Regions from separate parts of the Exiguobacterium sp. s70 genome, predicted to be linked through region 3. Evidence: a T-box and tRNA genes for the amino acid it is inferred to sense, from the RefSeq annotation. Region 3 holds a T-box; the other regions hold tRNA genes.
The links. A T-box is a leader RNA that pairs with one kind of tRNA and senses whether it is charged. The one in region 3 lies ahead of argS (arginine--tRNA ligase), so its partner is inferred to be a tRNA-Arg.

Region 1: it has a tRNA-Arg gene. The T-box ahead of argS (arginine--tRNA ligase) is inferred to sense a tRNA for this amino acid. The anticodon was not compared.
Region 2: it has a tRNA-Arg gene. The T-box ahead of argS (arginine--tRNA ligase) is inferred to sense a tRNA for this amino acid. The anticodon was not compared.

Annotation. Positions count from the first base shown of each region.
Region 1 is NZ_JACSLV010000002.1:193,154-199,169, reverse strand. Features, by position in the region: gene clpX (ATP-dependent protease ATP-binding subunit ClpX) at 1-417, opposite strand, end outside; gene tig (trigger factor) at 628-1,920, opposite strand; gene KNP84_RS05690 (hypothetical protein) at 2,009-2,914, opposite strand; tRNA gene KNP84_RS05685 (tRNA-Arg) at 3,037-3,110, opposite strand; gene KNP84_RS05680 (metallophosphoesterase family protein) at 3,170-3,682, opposite strand; gene KNP84_RS05675 (XTP/dITP diphosphatase) at 3,688-4,278, opposite strand; gene rph (ribonuclease PH) at 4,275-5,024, opposite strand; gene racE (glutamate racemase) at 5,017-5,823, opposite strand; gene KNP84_RS05660 (phosphocarrier protein HPr) at 5,940-6,016, opposite strand, start outside.
Region 2 is NZ_JACSLV010000001.1:392,541-398,556, reverse strand. Features, by position in the region: gene KNP84_RS02010 (hypothetical protein) at 22-258, shown strand; gene KNP84_RS02005 (DUF2179 domain-containing protein) at 354-869, shown strand; gene KNP84_RS02000 (hypothetical protein) at 933-1,373, shown strand; gene KNP84_RS01995 (MerR family transcriptional regulator) at 1,431-2,126, shown strand; gene clpP (ATP-dependent Clp endopeptidase proteolytic subunit ClpP) at 2,169-2,744, opposite strand; tRNA gene KNP84_RS01985 (tRNA-Arg) at 2,899-2,971, opposite strand; gene KNP84_RS01980 (RNA polymerase factor sigma-54) at 3,095-4,237, shown strand; gene KNP84_RS01975 (glutaredoxin family protein) at 4,239-4,496, shown strand; gene KNP84_RS01970 (sugar-binding transcriptional regulator) at 4,606-5,634, shown strand; gene gap (type I glyceraldehyde-3-phosphate dehydrogenase) at 5,694-6,016, shown strand, end outside.
Region 3 is NZ_JACSLV010000003.1:39,042-45,057, reverse strand. Features, by position in the region: gene KNP84_RS08645 (Na+/H+ antiporter NhaC family protein) at 1-282, opposite strand, end outside; SAM riboswitch class I at 335-430, opposite strand; gene KNP84_RS08640 (GGDEF domain-containing protein) at 527-2,206, opposite strand; T-box leader at 2,361-2,573, shown strand; gene argS (arginine--tRNA ligase) at 2,626-4,308, shown strand; gene KNP84_RS08630 (metallophosphoesterase family protein) at 4,347-4,925, opposite strand; gene KNP84_RS08625 (YajQ family cyclic di-GMP-binding protein) at 4,922-5,413, opposite strand; gene pulA (type I pullulanase) at 5,484-6,016, shown strand, end outside.

The DNA of each region.
Region 1 (6,016 bases), on a different contig from region 3:
GATTGCGAACGGGACGTTCAAGACGCGAGCCATCGTCTGAGCGAGAAGCGTCTTACCGCTACCCGTTGGTCCAATCATGACGATGTTCGACTTCGAAAGTTCGACATCATCAGAACGGCCACCGGCGTTGATGCGTTTATAGTGGTTATAGACAGCTACTGAAAGCGCACGTTTGGCGCGGTCTTGACCAATGACATAATCGTCTAGGATGTTACGAATCTCTTGTGGTTTTGGAATGTCTTTAAATTCAACTTCTTCCTCCACACCGAGCTCTTCCTCAACGATTTCATTGCAAAGTTCGATACATTCGTCACAAATGTATACGCCAGGACCGGCGACTAATTTACGGACTTGTTCTTGCGATTTTCCGCAAAACGAGCACTTGAGTTGCCCCTTTTCCTCGTTAAATTTGAACATTCGGTACACCCCTTCTAAATGAAAATGGATGTAAGTGCGATAAATCGCCTATTTGTATTCCCAGGTGCGCATGCACCGTGAAAAGACATTTACATCTCTGCGTTGCAATAATTGTAGCATGAACAAATCACTTCATCAAAGATAAACACATGCAAAGTGTCGTGACGAAAAAAAGGACGACTGCTAGGCAGCCGTCCTTCTGTCATCCGATTACTTCGCTTTCCCGTTTTCAACGAGAACGTCGATCGCTTTACGGAATTTGAGGTCACCTTTAAGTGTCTCGATTCCGCCTTGTGGCGCGAGCATCGTGCGGAGTTGATCCGGTGCGATGTTGTAAAGTTTAGACATTTCTTCGAGTTCTTTCTCAGCATCTTCGTCAGACACTTCGATCGCTTCTTTCTCAGCGATTGCTTTCAAGACGAGACGAGCTTTAACGCGCTCTTCAGCTTGCTCTTTCATCTCTTCGCGCATCGCTTCTTCAGTCGTTCCAGTAAGCTGGAAGTACATGTCGAGGTCGATTCCTTGTGAAGAAACACGTGTGCCGAACTCTTGAACCATGCGATCTACTTCTTGGTCAACGAGTACTGCAGGTACGTCGATTGTTGCGTTAGCTGTTGCTTGCTCGACGAGTTGGTCGCGCATTGTGCCTTCCGCTTCTTGTTTCTTCGCAGTTTCTAAACGCTCACGGATTTTTGCTTTCAACTCGTCGAGTGATGAAACTGACTCGTCGATGTCTTTTGCGAACTCGTCGTCGAGCTCAGGAACTTGCTTCGCTTTGACTTCGTGAAGTTTGACTTTGAATGTCGCTGGTTTACCCGCCAAGTTGTCAGCGTGGTACTCTTCAGGGAATGTTACTTCAACGTCTTTTTCTTCGCCAGCCGTCAAGCCGACCATTTGCTCTTCGAATCCAGGGATGAATTGGCCTGAACCGATTTCGAGCGTGTAGTTTTCAGCTGTGCCGCCTTCGAATTGCTCTCCGTCAGCGAAACCTGCGAAATCAAAGACAGCTGTATCGCCGTTTTCGATTGCGCCTTCTTTAACAGCAAGCTCTGCGCCTTGCTGTTGAAGCGCGTCAAGTTCAGCTGCAACTTCTTCGTCAGTGACTGTTGTTTCAACAGCTTCGTACTCGAGACCTTTGTATTCGCCAAGCTCAGCTTCTGGCTCAACGACGAACGTTACTTTGAACGTTACAGGTTTGCCTTTTTCGAGCGTGCCGTCTACATCGATGTTTTCGAGAGCGATTGGTTCGAAACCAGCTTCTTCGACCGCACCTTGAACTGTGTCACGGTAGAGGATATCGAGCGCATCTTGATAGAGCGCTTCTTCTCCGTACATTTTGTTGAACATTGGGCGTGGCAATTTCCCTTTACGGAAGCCAGGCACGTTCAAAGTTTTGACGACATCTTTGAATGCGGCGTCGACTGCTTTATCAAAAGCTTCTGCAGGTGCTTCGTACGTGAGTACGCCTTGGCTACCTGATGTTTTTTCCCATTTTGCTGTCATGCTAAGTCCCTCCAACAATTCGTTTATACGTACAAGAATGTACAACAATCCGTATTATAGCATAAATCCGGCGACTGCACACAAGGATTTAGTCTAGAAACGCCTCGGTGAAACGCATGTCCGCCTCGAGGATTTCCGCTGCTAGGCCGTCAGTTTCCTCGTGTTGCAAGATGGCCGTTTTCGCCTGTCCGAGTGCCACCTCCACGTCAGACGCTTCTCGCGGTGTGAACGGGTAGTGCGTGTACATGTAATTCATGAGCAGTTGTGTCGCAATCTCATCACCGTACACGACCCGCTGTAATTGATTGGTCATCGCTTCCCACGCTTGCGTATGCACGGTCGCCTCGTCTTGCGTCAATCGGTGCCGTATCCCGAGATCGGTCCATTCGATGACCGGCAACTCGTCGAACGCTTTTTGGAGCACGATCAACTTCATCAACTTTGGACGTTCCGCGACGAGGAGCTCTTTCAAGACGTTGTCGAGGACGTCGTCGATATTGAAATGAACGTGTTCAAGCGTCTCAATCTGTTCGCCGATTCCGCCTCGATGAAGGATTCGCTTCACTTTGGCGATCGCGGCCGGGAACTCGGTCAACTTCAACACTTGCAGTACTTGATGCGCTTGTGTGTTGACGTGATCAGTCTTCTCTTGCCATTCGAGATAGAGATTGATCCAATGGGCCGCCTCGAACGGTTGGTCACGCATGATGTAATACTGGGCGATTTGAAGCCCGCCGGCTGCAGGTTCTTCTGCGACCGTCATCTGAGTCGTGACGAGTTCTTCGAGTTTCTCAAGCGTCTCCGGTTCTTCCGGACGTTCCATCAGACATTGGAATAGTTCCATGAAAACAAAGGGATCCCCGGGCACTGCCTCATACCAATCCCACAGAATCGGTTCGACCCGTTGCCGTTCTCCGGCCGTGTCCGCCTCTTGAATCATCTTCTGAAGCCGCGACCAGTTCCCAGGAAACGGGTACGCTTTCTCTTTTGCCATCTCTCCACACCCTTTCCATTCATCTCCATCTTCCGTTAGGAATCGATTCGTTGTCAATCAATACCCCGAAAAACGAAAAAAGAGACAACCTCCGTGGAGGCTATCTCTATTTTAAATGGAAGTGTCCCAAGAGGGATTCGAACCCCCGACCGACGCCTTAGAAGGGCGTTGCTCTATCCAGCTGAGCTATTGGGACATTGACAAGAAAACTATAATAGAAAAATGGTTTGCTGTCAATTCCTTCTTTTCATTCCGTCACAGCTTTCCGCTCACATCGAGATCCTCGACGGCCGAACCGTCTTCAGACCGATAAAAGCGGACGTTGGCCTGCCCGTTCTCGAGATCCATCAGTACATACGTCTTGTCACTCCGTCCGCGCGGCATCCGAATCGAGCCCGGGTTCACATAGAGAACCCCGTCCTCAATCAACGCTCCGGCGACGTGCGAATGGCCGAACAACACGACGTTCGCCCCGACTTCTTCGGCCCGATAACGCAACCGGTTCAAGTCGTACTTCACGTCGTGGTGATGGCCGTGGACGATGAGAATCGTGCCTTCAGCCGTCTCCTCGATTCGCTCGAGCGGCAAGTCGCCACCGAAGTCGCAATTGCCGCGCACCGTGTGATACGGGAGCAGGTGCTCGTCGACGAGCGCGAGTTGCGAGTCACCACAATGATACGCGTCGTCGATTTCTTGTTCGTGCCGATTAAAGATGATCGATAGTTCTTCTGTCAATCCGTGACTGTCACTGACTACGAGAAAACGCATACGGGTCACCCTTTCATGAACGGAATGATTTCTGCCTCTAACTTTCGTAGTGCTTGACCGCGGTGACTGACCGCCGCCTTTTCGTCGCGTTCAAGTTCTGCTGCCGTCTTATGGAGCGACGGGACGATGAAGAGCGGGTCATAACCGAAACCGTTCTCCCCGTGCGGCGCATACCCAATCGTCCCTTCGATCGTTCCGCGTACCGTCAACGTCTCCCCGGACGGTTTGGCCAAACAGAGGGCACAGATGAAGCGTGCCGTCCGGTCGGTCGCCCCGTTCAACTTCTCGAGCAAGAGGGCGTTGTTCGCCTCATCCGATTTTTCAGGTCCAGCGAAGCGGGCCGAATGGACACCCGGTGCCCCATCGAGCGCGTCGACTTCAAGCCCCGAGTCATCAGCGAGGACAGCATGGCCGAAGTAGCGGGCCGCCTCCGTCGCCTTCAGCTCGGCGTTCGCTTCGAACGTCGTGCCCGTCTCGTCCGTCTCAGGTGCGTCCGGATAGTCAAGCAACGATTCGACCTCGAAGCCGAGCGGCGTGAGCATCCCTTCGATTTCGACGACTTTTCCTTTATTGCGTGTTGCGACGATGAGTTTCATGTGGTCTCCTCCAATTGTTCCCCGACATACCACCACGATGCGCCGAGCGCGTCTTCGGCCGCTTTGAATAACGTCTCGATCCCGCTTTGGGCCATGTGGAGCATCTCGTTCATCTCGAGCAACGTGAACGTTGCTTCTTCCCCCGTCCCTTGCACTTCGACGAAGCGTCCGCTCGCCGTCATGACGACGTTCATGTCGACCTCGGCCGCGGCGTCTTCTTCGTAGTTCAAGTCAAGGAGCAATTCGTCGGTCCGTCCGACCGAGATGGCCGCGACGCCTTCTTTAATCGGCGTGTCGTCAAGCTTGCCTTGACGGATGAGCGCATCGACCGCGAGGACGAGGGCACAGAAGCCGCCCGTAATCGAGGCCGTGCGCGTACCACCGTCCGCTTGGATGACGTCACAGTCAATCCAAATCGTCCGTTCACCGAGTCGTTCCAAATCGACGACCGAGCGGAGCGAGCGGGAAATCAAACGCTGAATCTCCATCGTCCGGCCCGACTGCTTCCCTCGGACCGATTCGCGGACCGTACGGTTGCCGGTCGCGCGTGGGAGCATGGCATACTCGGCGTTAATCCAACCTTGCTTCTTGCCGCGCAAGAAGTTCGGGACACGTTCTTCGACGGTCGCCGTACAGATGACTTTCGTGTCCCCGATCGAGATGAGGACCGATCCTTCCGCATGCTTGTTCACATGGGGAACGATTTCGACGGGCCGGAGCTCGTCATGGTTTCGTTCGTTACGCATCGACACCGGACACCTCTACTTTCTCCGCTCTCACGGGCTGACCGAGCCACTCTGTCGCGAGTCGGTCAAAGATGACGACGTCCCCCGTCGCATAAAACTGATGCGCCGGGACCGTGTCGAGGTCGTTCTCAAGCTCTTTGAAATCAAGGATGGCCGCCACTTCGAGCGCCGTCTCGTCACCAGATGAAATCAAATGGACGTCCGGTCCGACGACGTCTTGAATGACCGGAGCGAGCAGCGGATAATGCGTGCACCCGAGGATGAGCGTGTCCATCTCGGAAGACTGGAGCGGGCGAATCGTCTCAGCGACGATGGCGCGGACACGTTCCCCGTCAAGTTCACCGGCTTCGACGAGCGGTACGAACGGCGGACAGGCGAGCGAATACACATCAATCTCGCCGGCCACGTGCCGGAGTGCCGTCTCGTACGAGTTGCTCTCAATCGTCATCTTCGTGCCGATGACGCCGATATGTTTATTGCGCGTCCCTTTGACGGCCGCGCGGGCACCCGGGTCGATGACACCGATGACCGGGATATTGAGGCGTTTGCGCGCCTCTTTCAAGACGACCGCTGTCGCCGTGTTGCAGGCGATGACAATCATCTTCACGTTCTTACTTAACAGGAACTCAATCAGTTCCCACGTATAGGCTTCAATCTCATCGTGCGGGCGTGGGCCATACGGGCACCGTTCCGTGTCGCCGATATAGATTATTTCTTCTTTCGGTAGTTGGCGCATCAGTTCTTTGACCACCGTCAAGCCGCCAACTCCTGAATCGAGTACTCCAATCGCTCGTTTCATAATCATCACTTCCATTCCCATCTATCTTACCAAAAAAGCCGATTCTGAAAAAGAAACGGTCTCGTGACAAACAAAAAAGACGAGGTAGCCGATTGGCCGCCTCGTCCGTCGCTCAATTACTGAGCAAGACCTTCGCTTGTGAGCATGTCAGAAAGCGTGTTAACCGCTTCTTCTGCATCGTCACCAGCTGCAG
Region 2 (6,016 bases), on a different contig from region 3:
ACTTAAAGGAGCTTCATGATTATGTCGAATGCAAAGAAAAGAATCTCGCTCACGATTGACGCTGACTTAGACCAGGTCATCACGGAGCGTGCGAAACAAATCGGAATCCCGAAAAGTGCCCTCGTCACGTTCGCGACAAGCCTCTTCCTCAACCAATTGCGGGCCGAAGAAGTATTGTCAGGCGACACGAATGCCATCTATCAGGTCATCCGTAAAGACTATGAACTGCTCACGAGCGTTGATAACTTAGACAAATAATTGCGAAAGGCTGACTCCGGTCAGCCTTTTTTGGTTGCATCCGGCCCTGAAATTTGAAATAGTGGTTGTATTGAATTCGAATGGAGGTCGTTCCAATGGGGCAAATCTTGCTCATCCTAGTATTACAACTCGTCTATGTACCGGTGCTGACGCTTCGTACCATCATGCTCGTCAAAGGAAAAACGATGATTGCGGGGCTGTTCGGTACGCTTGAGACGCTCATCTATATCTTTGCGCTCGGCATCGTGTTCCAAGATTTGACGACACTCGGGATGATCGTCTATGCGGTCGGCTTCGGACTTGGGATTCTCGTCGGCGGTTACGTCGAGCGGAAACTTGCGATCGGCTACAATATGATTCAAGTGCACACACAAGAGTTCCCGGCCGAGCTCATCCAGAAGATGCGCGACAGCGGCTACGGGGTGACACACTACCAAGGGCAGGGACGTGACGGCATCCGCTATCGTCTCGATGTCTTGGCAGCGCGGACACGGATGAAAGATTTGCGCCAGATGGTCGAGGAGTATGAACCGAAGGCGTTCCTCGTCGCTTTCGATCCAATCGACTTTAAAGGCGGCTATATGATGAAAGGGCTCCGACGCCCGAAATGAACAGGACGACTCACGGAAGTGGGTCGTTTTTTTCGTGGAACGGGGAATAGACGTACAAAGGGGATGAGCGGGTTGAGACGAAAAGGATTATGGATTGTTGTGATTGGGTTGCTCGTGGTCGGCGGGGCGTTGTATGCCACCTCGTTTTGGAACTCGGAGTCGTCACTGAAACCACCGCTCCCGACGGTCCGGGTCGGAACCGTGACCGCGGAAGTGAAACAGTCGACGTTCTGTTGGTCGGACGGGGGCGAGGCGGTATGCGAGGACCACGCTCTGCCGGAAGCGGATGACCTACAGCTCGTGCCGGTCGAAGCGGGTGCCGAGATTGATGTCGAGTTCCACGCCGAGCCGTCGAACGCTTCGTTCCATCAACTCGTCGATGGGGAACTTGTCCCGGCTGAACCGGTCGTGCCAGACGAGCCGGGCGTTTATGTATTCGAGACGGGCGGGGATTGGCCGCAAGGCGATAGCCGCTATGTGTTCGGTGTCGAGGTCAAGGAATAAAAATGTTGACCTGTCCGCTACGGGCGGCTTTATGATAAACGAGAAGGGGGGACGCCAATGATTCAAATCGGAAAAGTGGTCCATCTAACGGGGTTGTCCACTAAGGCAATCAAATGGTATGAAGCGAAAGGACTTGTCCAACCGACTCGTTTAGACAATCAGTATCGGTTATACGGGATGGAAGAAATAAGGCGCCTGAACGAAATCAAATTACTACGTCAAATGGGCATCTCGCTCGAACAAATTCAAACGGCAGAAAGTGTGAGTGGGTTACTCGACAGCAGACTTGATGAGGTCCAACGTGAAATCGAGGCGTTGCGACAAGTTGAGCAACAAATTAAATGGATGCAAACAGGGGGAGATTCAATGAAAGTACGTTATGAGAAGTGGGACCAACCGAAAATCGTAAACGGCTATGTATCCGAACTCACCAAAATCCCATTCGTTTGGGAAAAACTGCAACCAGAGCTGACAACAGACGAATCATATGGCGTCTGTTTAGCGAAAGAAGAAGCCTATTTAGCAGGGATGACTAATCCTGTGACAGGTGAAGACGGAAGACAGGTTGAACTGTCGGCAGGACGGTATCTTGTCGCCACGGTCGAAGGGGGAATTCCAGCCATCCCTACGACATATAATCAACTTCTAGCATTGCCGGATGTAACGTTGCGAGATGCACTCGATTTTGAGCGCTATATTCATGGGCAAGACGGAGCCGACGACTTGATTGAAATTTGGTTGCCCGTCCAATAACAAAGAAGTGCCTTTCCCGAAGTCGGGAAAGGCACTTTTGGATTAACGCGTCATGACTTTGTCGATGAGACCGTAGTCTTTCGCTTGTTCAGCTGACATGAAGTAGTCGCGCTCTGTGTCGCGCTCGATGACTTCAAGCGGCTGGCCAGTGTTGTCGGCCATGATTTGGTTTAATTTCTCACGCATCTTGATGATGCGCTCGGCATGGATTTTGATATCCGATGCTTGACCTTGCGTACCGCCGAGCGGTTGGTGAATCATGATCTCTGCGTTTGGAAGCGCGAAGCGTTTGCCTTGTTCACCGGCTTGAAGCAAGAAGGCACCCATCGATGCGGCCATTCCGATACAAATCGTCGACACGTTCGGCTTGATGAAGTTCATCGTGTCATAAATCGCCATTCCGGAAGTGATCGAACCACCCGGGCTGTTGATGTAAAGTGAGATGTCCTTATCTGGGTCCTCGGCTGCAAGGAAGAGAAGCTGGGCGACAATCGAGTTTGCGACGTTGTCGTCGATTGCACTTCCGAGCAAGATGATGCGGTCCTTGAGCAAGCGTGAGTAAATATCGTACGCGCGTTCCCCGCGACCTGTTTGTTCGATAACTGTTGGAATTAACATTGAATCTGCCTCCTTTATGTAGGTTGTAAACATATCATACCGCTATAGTCAATGTTGGTCAAACGATAGTCATCGTTTTTGACCTATTCCACGGTTTGATGATTCTAAAACGACAAAAGAGGCCAGGCATATGCTGCCTGGCCTCTTGCTATGATACACCCGGAGAGATTCGAACTCCCGACACCTGGCACCGGAAACCAGTGCTCTATCCCCTGAGCTACGGGTGCATGTTCTCTGACACGATTTATTATACATTTGTTTTTTTAAAAAAGCAATCCTGTTCGTCTCACTTTTTTTCGAGCACGATTTCGCGCTGTTCGCTACAATAGGAAGCGAGAGGGGTGTGACCGATGCAACGGCAAGAACAGCAACAACTTCAGACACAACAGTTGACCCAGGACATGGTCCGGCGGCTGCCGATTCTCGAGGCGGACCGGACCGCGATCGCCTTTCAGCTCGGCCGGTTGGCCCGACGCAATCCATGCATCGCCACGGGGAGCGGTGCGGTCGAATGGGTGGCCGATACGGCGAGTGGGTTCGAGGAGCGATTGTTCGAGCAAATCGAGGAAGGGAGCGGGACCGAGGCCCAGCGTGCGCTCCAGAAACGGCTCGTCCTCGCGCTCGACCATCGCGGTCTACTACCGGAGAGCGACTTCGTGCTCGCCCATCGTTTCGAGGTCGATGTGGCGGACATTGAGGCGGCGCGCCAGGCGCTCTTGTTTCTAGAACCGACAGGGATCGGGGCAAAGAATGAGCACGACTGCCAATACCGGCATGCGATTGAACATGACGACCCACTCGTCTTGGACGTGTTCGAGGCGCTCGACGCGAACCTTGATGACATCCCGGGACGACTCGACATCTCGGTTGCCGAGTACGAACGAGTGACGCGTATCGTGGCAACGCTCCCGAAGACGCCATTATTATATGAAGGAACCGAACACGTCGTCCCGGAACTTGAAGTCGTCCGTCATGACGGAGAGCTCGTGACGACATGGTTCAGCCCGACGCTCGACGCGGCTCGGATCGGAGACGACCGCGAGGCGAAATGGTGGAATGAGACGCTCGAGATGCGGAACGCGACGCTTCGATTGGTATGGGCCGTCATCGCCGAACGGCAACGCGATTGGTTGGACGGGAAGCTCGTCTTGCACCCGTTGACGCGAAAAGAAGTCGCCGAACAAATCGGCAAGCACGAGTCGACCGTCGGCCGGGCGATTCAAGGCAAGTACGTGACGACCGAAGGCGGCGTGATGGCGTGGCGTCACTTTTTCGTCCGGGCCTCGCACGGGCAATCGCCGTTCATGGTGAAGAAGGCGCTCGCCGAACTGATTCAACAAGAGACGTCGCCGCTGAGCGATGCCGCACTCATGCGCGAGCTGGCAAGGCTCGGCTATACGGTGACACGACGGACCGTGGCGAACTATCGGGAGGCGCTCGGTTTTGGAAACTCGCGGGAGCGGGAACGACAACTATGGAAAGGAGGGGACTGACATGGTCCTGACGTTATACCGCCGTGCCAACTGTTCGCTTTGCGAGGAGGCACTCGTCATGCTCGAATGGCTCATGGAAGACTATCCGTTTGAGCTCGAGCAGATCGACATCACCGGCAACGAAGAACTTGAGGCGAAGTACTTGTTTGAGATCCCTGTCGTCTTACACGAGGGGCGTGTCATTAGTCAAGGTCGATACGATGACAGTAAAGTTGAAGATTTTGTTAAGTATACGCTTACATCGAAAAAAAACGTTTGAAGGGGTTGCAAGACGGAAAGGTGATTGATAAGATGAAGTCGTAGCGGTGGGACGCAAATATAAAAGTGGGACAAAAATTGTCCATGCTTTAAGTCGAGGGGGAATGAGTATGATCCAGCAGCTGATTCAAGTTCAGAAGCAAATCGTTCCCGACATGCTCGATACGCTCCGACATCGTTACGATATCTTACATTATGTCCGTTTGATGCAGCCGATCGGCCGCAGGACATTGGCCACAAGCCTCGGGCTGACGGAACGAATCCTAAGACGAGAAGTCGACTTTTTGAAAGACCAAGGTCTATTGATGGTCGCTACTCAAGGTATTTCCCTTACGGAATCGGGCAGAAACGTTCTCCGGGACTTGCACGAGGTCATGGGAGAGATCCTAGGCATCTCGGAAGTCGCACGAGAACTCGAGCGCAAACTAGGCGTTCGCCAAGTCGTCATCGTACCGGGTGATTCCGACGAGACGTTCTGGGTCCAGCGAGATATCGGACGGGCCGCCGTCACGCAACTAAAAGCGCGACTGGCACCGGACGACAATATCATCGCGGTCACAGGCGGGACGACGATGGCATCGGTTGCGGCCATGATGTCGCCCGATAAAAAAGAACGGCCGATGCATTTCGTGCCGGCACGCGGCGGACTCGGAGAGACGCTCGAGTTACAGGCGAACACCGTCTGTTCTCGGATGGCCGACCGGGCCCATGCCGACTATCATTTACTCCACATTCCGGACGAGGTTTCGCAAGAGACATTCGAGCGGATGGTGGAGGAACCTAGCATTAAAAATGTACTGGAAATGATTAGAGCGGCGCGAATTGTGGTACATGGAATTGGTGAGGCGGAAACGATGGCGAAACGCCGTCACGCGTCACCAGAGCATTTGCGGATGATCGAACGGCACGATGCCGTCGCTGAAGCGTTCGGATATTATTTCAACGCGGAAGGTGAAATCGTGCACCGGGTCAAGACGGTCGGGATCCAATTGGAGGAGCTCGACGACATGGACACCGTCATCGCTGTCGCCGGAGGAAAGTCGAAGGCACAGGCGATCGCCGCATATGCGAAACACACGCCGAACATCATCCTCGTCACAGACGAAGGTGCGGCGACAGAATTATTAACTCGTTATTAAAGAGTTGACCCCCGTTGGCTCTTCAATAAATAGCTTCTACCCTAAGGAGGAAATTAACTATGGCAGTAAAAGTTGGTATTAACGGATTTGGACGTATTGGTCGTTTGGCATTCCGCGAGATCATCAAAAACGAAGGAATCGAAGTTGTTGCAATCAACGACTTGACTGACACGAAGATGCTTGCTCACCTTCTCAAGTACGACACGACTCAAGGTCGTTTCGACGGAGACGTTGAAGTACACGACGATCACTTCCTCGTAAACGGCGAGAAAGTCATCACACTTGCTAACCGTAACCCAGAAGAACTTCCATGGGGCGAGCTCGGTGTTGACATCGTACTCGAATGTACTGGATTCTTCACAGACAAAGAAAAAGCGGAGCT
Region 3 (6,016 bases):
GGCGACGCTTGAAAACGCACCGGCGAGCAAGAAGATGAACACCATGATGAGGATGCTCGGGTTCCCGGCACCTTGGGCGACGCGTTCGACCGTCTGGGTGACGCTCCCTTTCGTCATCATCGCCGCGACGATGACGGCAATCAAGGCCGCGATCAAGACGGGGAATTTATAAAAGTCGTCATAGTAGATGCCTGCCCCGATAAAGAAGACGAGGAAGACGAGTAAGGGCAAGAGCGCCCATTTGTTAGCTGTTGGTTGTTCCAATCGATTCACCTCATTCATAAAAATAAAAAGAGAGCCTTCTGAAAAAAGGCTCTCTCGACAAGAAACACTTTTTTCATCTTTCGAGCAGACCGCTCGCTGGATTTGGCACAGGTTACCCGCTGCCGAGACGTCATCGGGCCAGTCCCTCAGTCTCTCTTGATAAAAAAGTTGTGATATTTAGTTATAAGACACGTTCCCTAACGTACCTGTTTCAAATCTGCTTGTCAATAGCAAACCCCCACGCGATGAACGTGGGGGCGAGTCAGGTCGTTAAGAAATTATAATGGGCGACGCGGTTGCGACCGGCGTATTTCCCGCCGACGTAGAGCGCGCGGTCGGCGTTACGAATCGTATCGTCAAGACGTTTGTCGCCGAACGACTGAATCGTATCGACACCGATTGAAGCGGTGACGGGTATATCGATTCCGTCGACGTGGAACGGTTTGTTCTCGATTTGTTGGCGGATGCGCTCGGCGATCTCGACGGCGGCCTCAACATCACAACGGTTTAAGAGCAAGATGAACTCTTCACCGCCGTAACGGGCGGCAAAGTCTTCGGTGCGGAGCACTTGACGAATGCGGCGACCGAATTCTTGGAGCACACTGTCTCCGACTTGGTGACCGTGCGTGTCATTGATTTTTTTGAAGAAGTCGATATCGAGCATCGCGACGGAAATCGGATACATCGAGCCGTCCGAGATCTGTTGAATCCCGTATTCATAAAAAGCCCGCGCATTGGCAAGCAGCGTCAAGCTGTCCGTCCGGCTCTCGGTATAGAGGCGGTCGCGTTCATGACAACGACTGATCGTCCGATTGAACGACTTGAGCAGTTTGACAATCTCGCGTTGAATGATGGGCGGATAGCCATAGACGTGCTCGCCCGTCATCACAATCCACGTGCGGATTCCTTCGATTTCCTCGGAACGGACCGAGATGAAGCTATGATAGTCTTCATTAAATTCGTTCGACAGCGGGGCGTCCCATTCGAAGCGCATCTCGTACTCGACCGAGGCTTCGTTCGGATAGGTTGCATCGAGTAATTCAAAGACGACATGGCGATCGATCGGCTGGCGCGTCTTCAAATCAAAGTAAAGTGTGCGATCAAACAGTTTGAACTCGACGTACCCTTCATCGTACTCGTTGAGTCGCTCACATTGACTGAGGAACACTTCGATGGCTTGTGCCTCGCTTTGCGATAGCGATACGGCTTCTTTTGCTTCATCATATTGTTCAATCAACGATTTGAAGGCGTCTTGTCGACCTTTTTGAATGATGAGTCGCTTAATAAAGAACGTGAGTGCGGCGGCGATACTGCTGACGACGAGCAAGTTCGTCTCTCGGAAGAGCGAGGCCGCCAAAATGAAGACGAGACTGACGATATACGTGTAAAACGCGATGCTTAAAAAGTCACGGACCGGGATGTCGACGCGGAACCACCAGCCGACTTGATACTTTTGGACGACCGTGTTCAAAATGATGGCAATAATCAAACCGGCAAGCGGAAGGAACGAGTCTTGGGAATAGAATCCGAGACCGGTCACACCACCAAGTGCCAAGTAGACACTGGCCGGGATGGCGATTTCCAAAAATGACGTGATGGCATTCCACGGATACGTAAAACGGAACCGTCGAAGCGCGACGCGCGGTTTCAAGTTGACGAACTGGAAGACGAGTAGTCCAATCTGATTGACGAACAGCGCTGTCTCAAAATCAAAGAATAAAAAAATAATTAAGACGATACTTTCTGAAAAGGTAAAGTAGACGCCTTTCCGTTCAATGGAGTCCATTTGAAAAATAATGACGAGCAACGCGATCAAGATGAACGGTAACGGCTCGATGGCCGGCATGTTCAATACGCCTGTAGCGAACAAGATGAGCGTCAAACCGAATAGCATACTCCAAATACTCCAACCAAGGACGGACATCTTGCGGAAATGGTTCATGGTTCCCTCCTATGTGGGAAAAATTCAATTATGTATGGTAGGAGATTCGGCACAATCACGCCTGAGTCCTGCCTATCCATCATAATGGCGGAATTCTAGCATTGAGTCTATATGAAATATCCTCTATAATGAAATTGCTTTTCAACCACATAGACGAAAGTCGATGAAAAAGAGAGTAACGATCGTTCCGTCAACAAAGCGACCTAGGGATTGGTGAGAGCCTAGGCTGACAAACATCGCGAAACGCACTTTTGAGATGCTATCCGAACTTGAGTAGGCGTAGCCGGGGGACCCCCGTTATCACCGATAAAGCGGTCTGCGTCAAGCAGGCAAGAAGAGTGGTACCGCGGGCCATCCCGTCTCTTTGCATCTGTGCAAAGGGCGTTTTTTTTATGAACAAATGATAAGGAGGAATTAGAATGAGTTATGAACGCAAATATGCGGAAGCCTTGTCCCGTGTCATCGGGGACGAGTTGACGCTCGACCAGATTGAAGCATTGATTGAAAAACCGAAACATGAGGCACACGGGGACCTTGCTTTCCCGTGTTTCCAACTTGCGAAAGCCTATCGTAAAGCCCCGGTTATGATCGCGACGGATATCGCAAACGACTTGAACGACGAGTTGTTCACGAAAGTCGAGGCGGCCGGCCCGTATGTGAACGTCTTCTTGAGCCGTGACGTCGTCTCACAAGAAATCATCAACACGGTGCTCGATGAACAAGCGGACTATGCGACGCATGCGACACGCAACGAGACAATCGTCACCGATTTCTCGTCACCGAACATCGCCAAACCGTTCTCGATGGGACACCTTCGTTCAACGGTGATCGGGAATGCCATCAACCAAATCGCCCGTAAAAACGGCTATGACGTCGTCGGCATCAACCACCTCGGGGATTGGGGCACACAGTTCGGTAAACTGATGGTCGCCTATAAAAAATGGGGCGACGAGGAAGCGGTCCGGGCACATCCGATTGCTGAGCTCTTGAAGCTTTACGTCCATTTCCACGAAGAAGCGAAGACACAACCGGAACTTGAGGACGAAGGCCGTGCGTGGTTCAAGAAACTCGAAGACGGCAACGAGGAAGCGACTGAGCTTTGGACGTGGTTCCGCGAAGAATCACTCAAAGAGTTCCAAAAAGTATATGACCTCCTCGGTGTCGAATTCGACAGCTTTAACGGGGAAGCGTTCTATAACGACAAGATGGATCGTGTCGTCGCCATGCTCGAAGAGAAAAACCTTCTCGTCGAAAGTGAAGGGGCGATGGTCGTCTCACTCGAGGACGAGAACTTACCGCCATGCTTGATCAAAAAGAAAGACGGCGCGACGCTTTATGCGACACGCGACTTGGCAGCTGCCGTCTATCGTCATGAGACGTACAACTTCGTCCAGGCGAACTACGTCGTCGGCGGTGAGCAGGCGCTTCACTTCAAACAACTGTTCTCAGTCTTGCGCAAGCTCGGCTATGACTTCGTCGATGGCATGCATCACGTGCCGTTCGGCTTGATTTTGCAAGAAGGGAAGAAGATGTCGACACGTAAAGGTCGCATTGTCTTGCTCGAGGAAGTGCTCAAAGAAGCAATCGAGAAAGCACAAGCGAACATCGCTCAGAAGAACCCGGAACTTGCGAACGCGGACGACGTGGCACGCATGGTCGGTGTCGGCGCGGTCATCTTCCACGATTTGAAGAATGAACGCATCAACAACATCGAGTTCGACCTCGATAGCATGCTCAAATTCGAAGGTGAGACGGGCCCGTACGTGCAGTACACGAACGCGCGTGCGAACTCGCTCCTTCGTAAAGGCAACTATGACGGCTCGACGTTCACTGGCGCAAACGACGACCACACGTGGGGCGTCGTGACGATGCTCAACGCGTTCCCGCACGTCATCACACGTGCCCACGAACGCCGCGAACCATCGATCATTAGCCGTTACGTGCTCGATTTGGCGCAAGCATTCAACAAGTATTACGGTCATGTCCGTGTCCTTGAAGAAGATGCAGGCAAACAATCACGTCTCGCCCTCGTCAAAGCGGTGACGATCGTATTGACGGAAGGACTCCGTTTGATCGGTGTTCAAGCTCCAGAAGAAATGTAAGGACGACAAAAGGGACCCGTTTCGTGGGGTCCCTTCTCTTATGCTTTCATCCGCGTTACCGTCCGAGCTTTCGTGTCATACAGACACCACTCCCGGTCGAAGATGACGGCGCCGACGTTGATGACGTAACGTTTTTTCTTTAGGACGAACGGCTGTCCGATTTCCCAGGGAATCGAGCGGCCTTTCCGGTAAATCCCCGGAATATGGCTGTGTCCGATAAAGACGAGCGGATACTTCCCTTTCTCGACAAGCGGTTCCCAGTCCGGACTCCATTTCACTTGGTGTCCATGCAAGAATAGCGCCTCATCGAGCGTCGTCTGCTCCGGTAATAAGGCGATTCGTGTCTTGACCGGATGCGAGACCACGAGCACTTCGTCAATCCGCTCTTCTTGATTGCCGCGCAGGCTAGGGAAGGTGAGGAGCGCCTCGTAGTCAGGGTCGTACGTCACCACATCGGACACTTCATGGAAGCGCTCGTTGCGCCGTTTCTTACCGATATGACACTCGTACAGATCGCCGAGGCAAAGGATGTGCTCCGTCTCGCGGCGGACCGACTCGAGCACGGCTTTCAAATCATCAAACGAACCATGTGGGTCACTGATGATGGCGAGTTTCATCGGTAGTTTGTGAATTGGGCATCGACGGACAATTCGAGCTCACGGACGAGCTGCATAACGGCTTGAAGGTCATCGCGCGACTTGGCTGTCACACGGATTTGATCGTCTTGAATTTGTGACTTCACTTTCAGTTTTGATTCTTTGATGGCGTTGTTAATTTTTTTTGCATCGTCTTTATCGATGCCGCTCTTCAATTTGACGCGTTGACGAACTGTGCCGCCGAGCGCACGTTCCACTTTTTGATAATCAAGGTTTTTCGTCGGTACGCCACGTTTAATCAATTTCGTGATCATGACGTCTTTCAATTGCTCGAGTTTATAGTCGTCATCTGAGACGAGGACGAGGTCGCCGTTATCGAGTGACATCTCACTCTTCGAACCTTTAAAGTCGTAACGGTTCAAAATTTCTTTCTCGGCGATTTGAATCGCGTTCTTCACTTCTTCGAGGTTCATTTCTGACACAATATCAAAAGAATTGTCTTTTGCCATGTTTCATCCATCCTTTACAAGGGTTTTGTTATAATGATAGCAGATTTGAAGTAGTGAAGGAGTGAAAGAGATGGAACATACTATCGATCAACAGACAAATGTAGATTTAGACCATATGGCATATCACGGCAAAGACCTCGGGGTGACGTTTAAAAGTGACCTCATCCGGTTGCGGGTCTGGTCACCGGTTGCCGAAGAGATGACGGTAAAACTTTACCGGACACCGCGAGCGCGGAAGTTCGAACGGTTGTCGTTAGAACGGGCCGAGAAAGGGACGTGGGTCATCGAACTCGATCGTGCTTTGTTCGAAGGTCAGTTTTATGTGTTCGAGGCGGTCGTAGCTGGGAAGCGTATCGAATCGCTCGACCCGTATGCAAAAGTCGTCGGGGTCAATGGGAAGCGCGGGTGTCTGCTCGACCCATCTACGCTCAACCCAGACCATTGGGTCAAAGAACGTCCGCTCTTCCACTCGTCACAAGAAGCGGTCATCTATGAAGCGCACGTCCGTGATTTGACGAGTCATCCGGACAGTGGTGTCATGCATCGCGGGAAATTCCTCGGGATGACCGAAGTCGGAACGAAGACACCGACGGGTTATCCGAC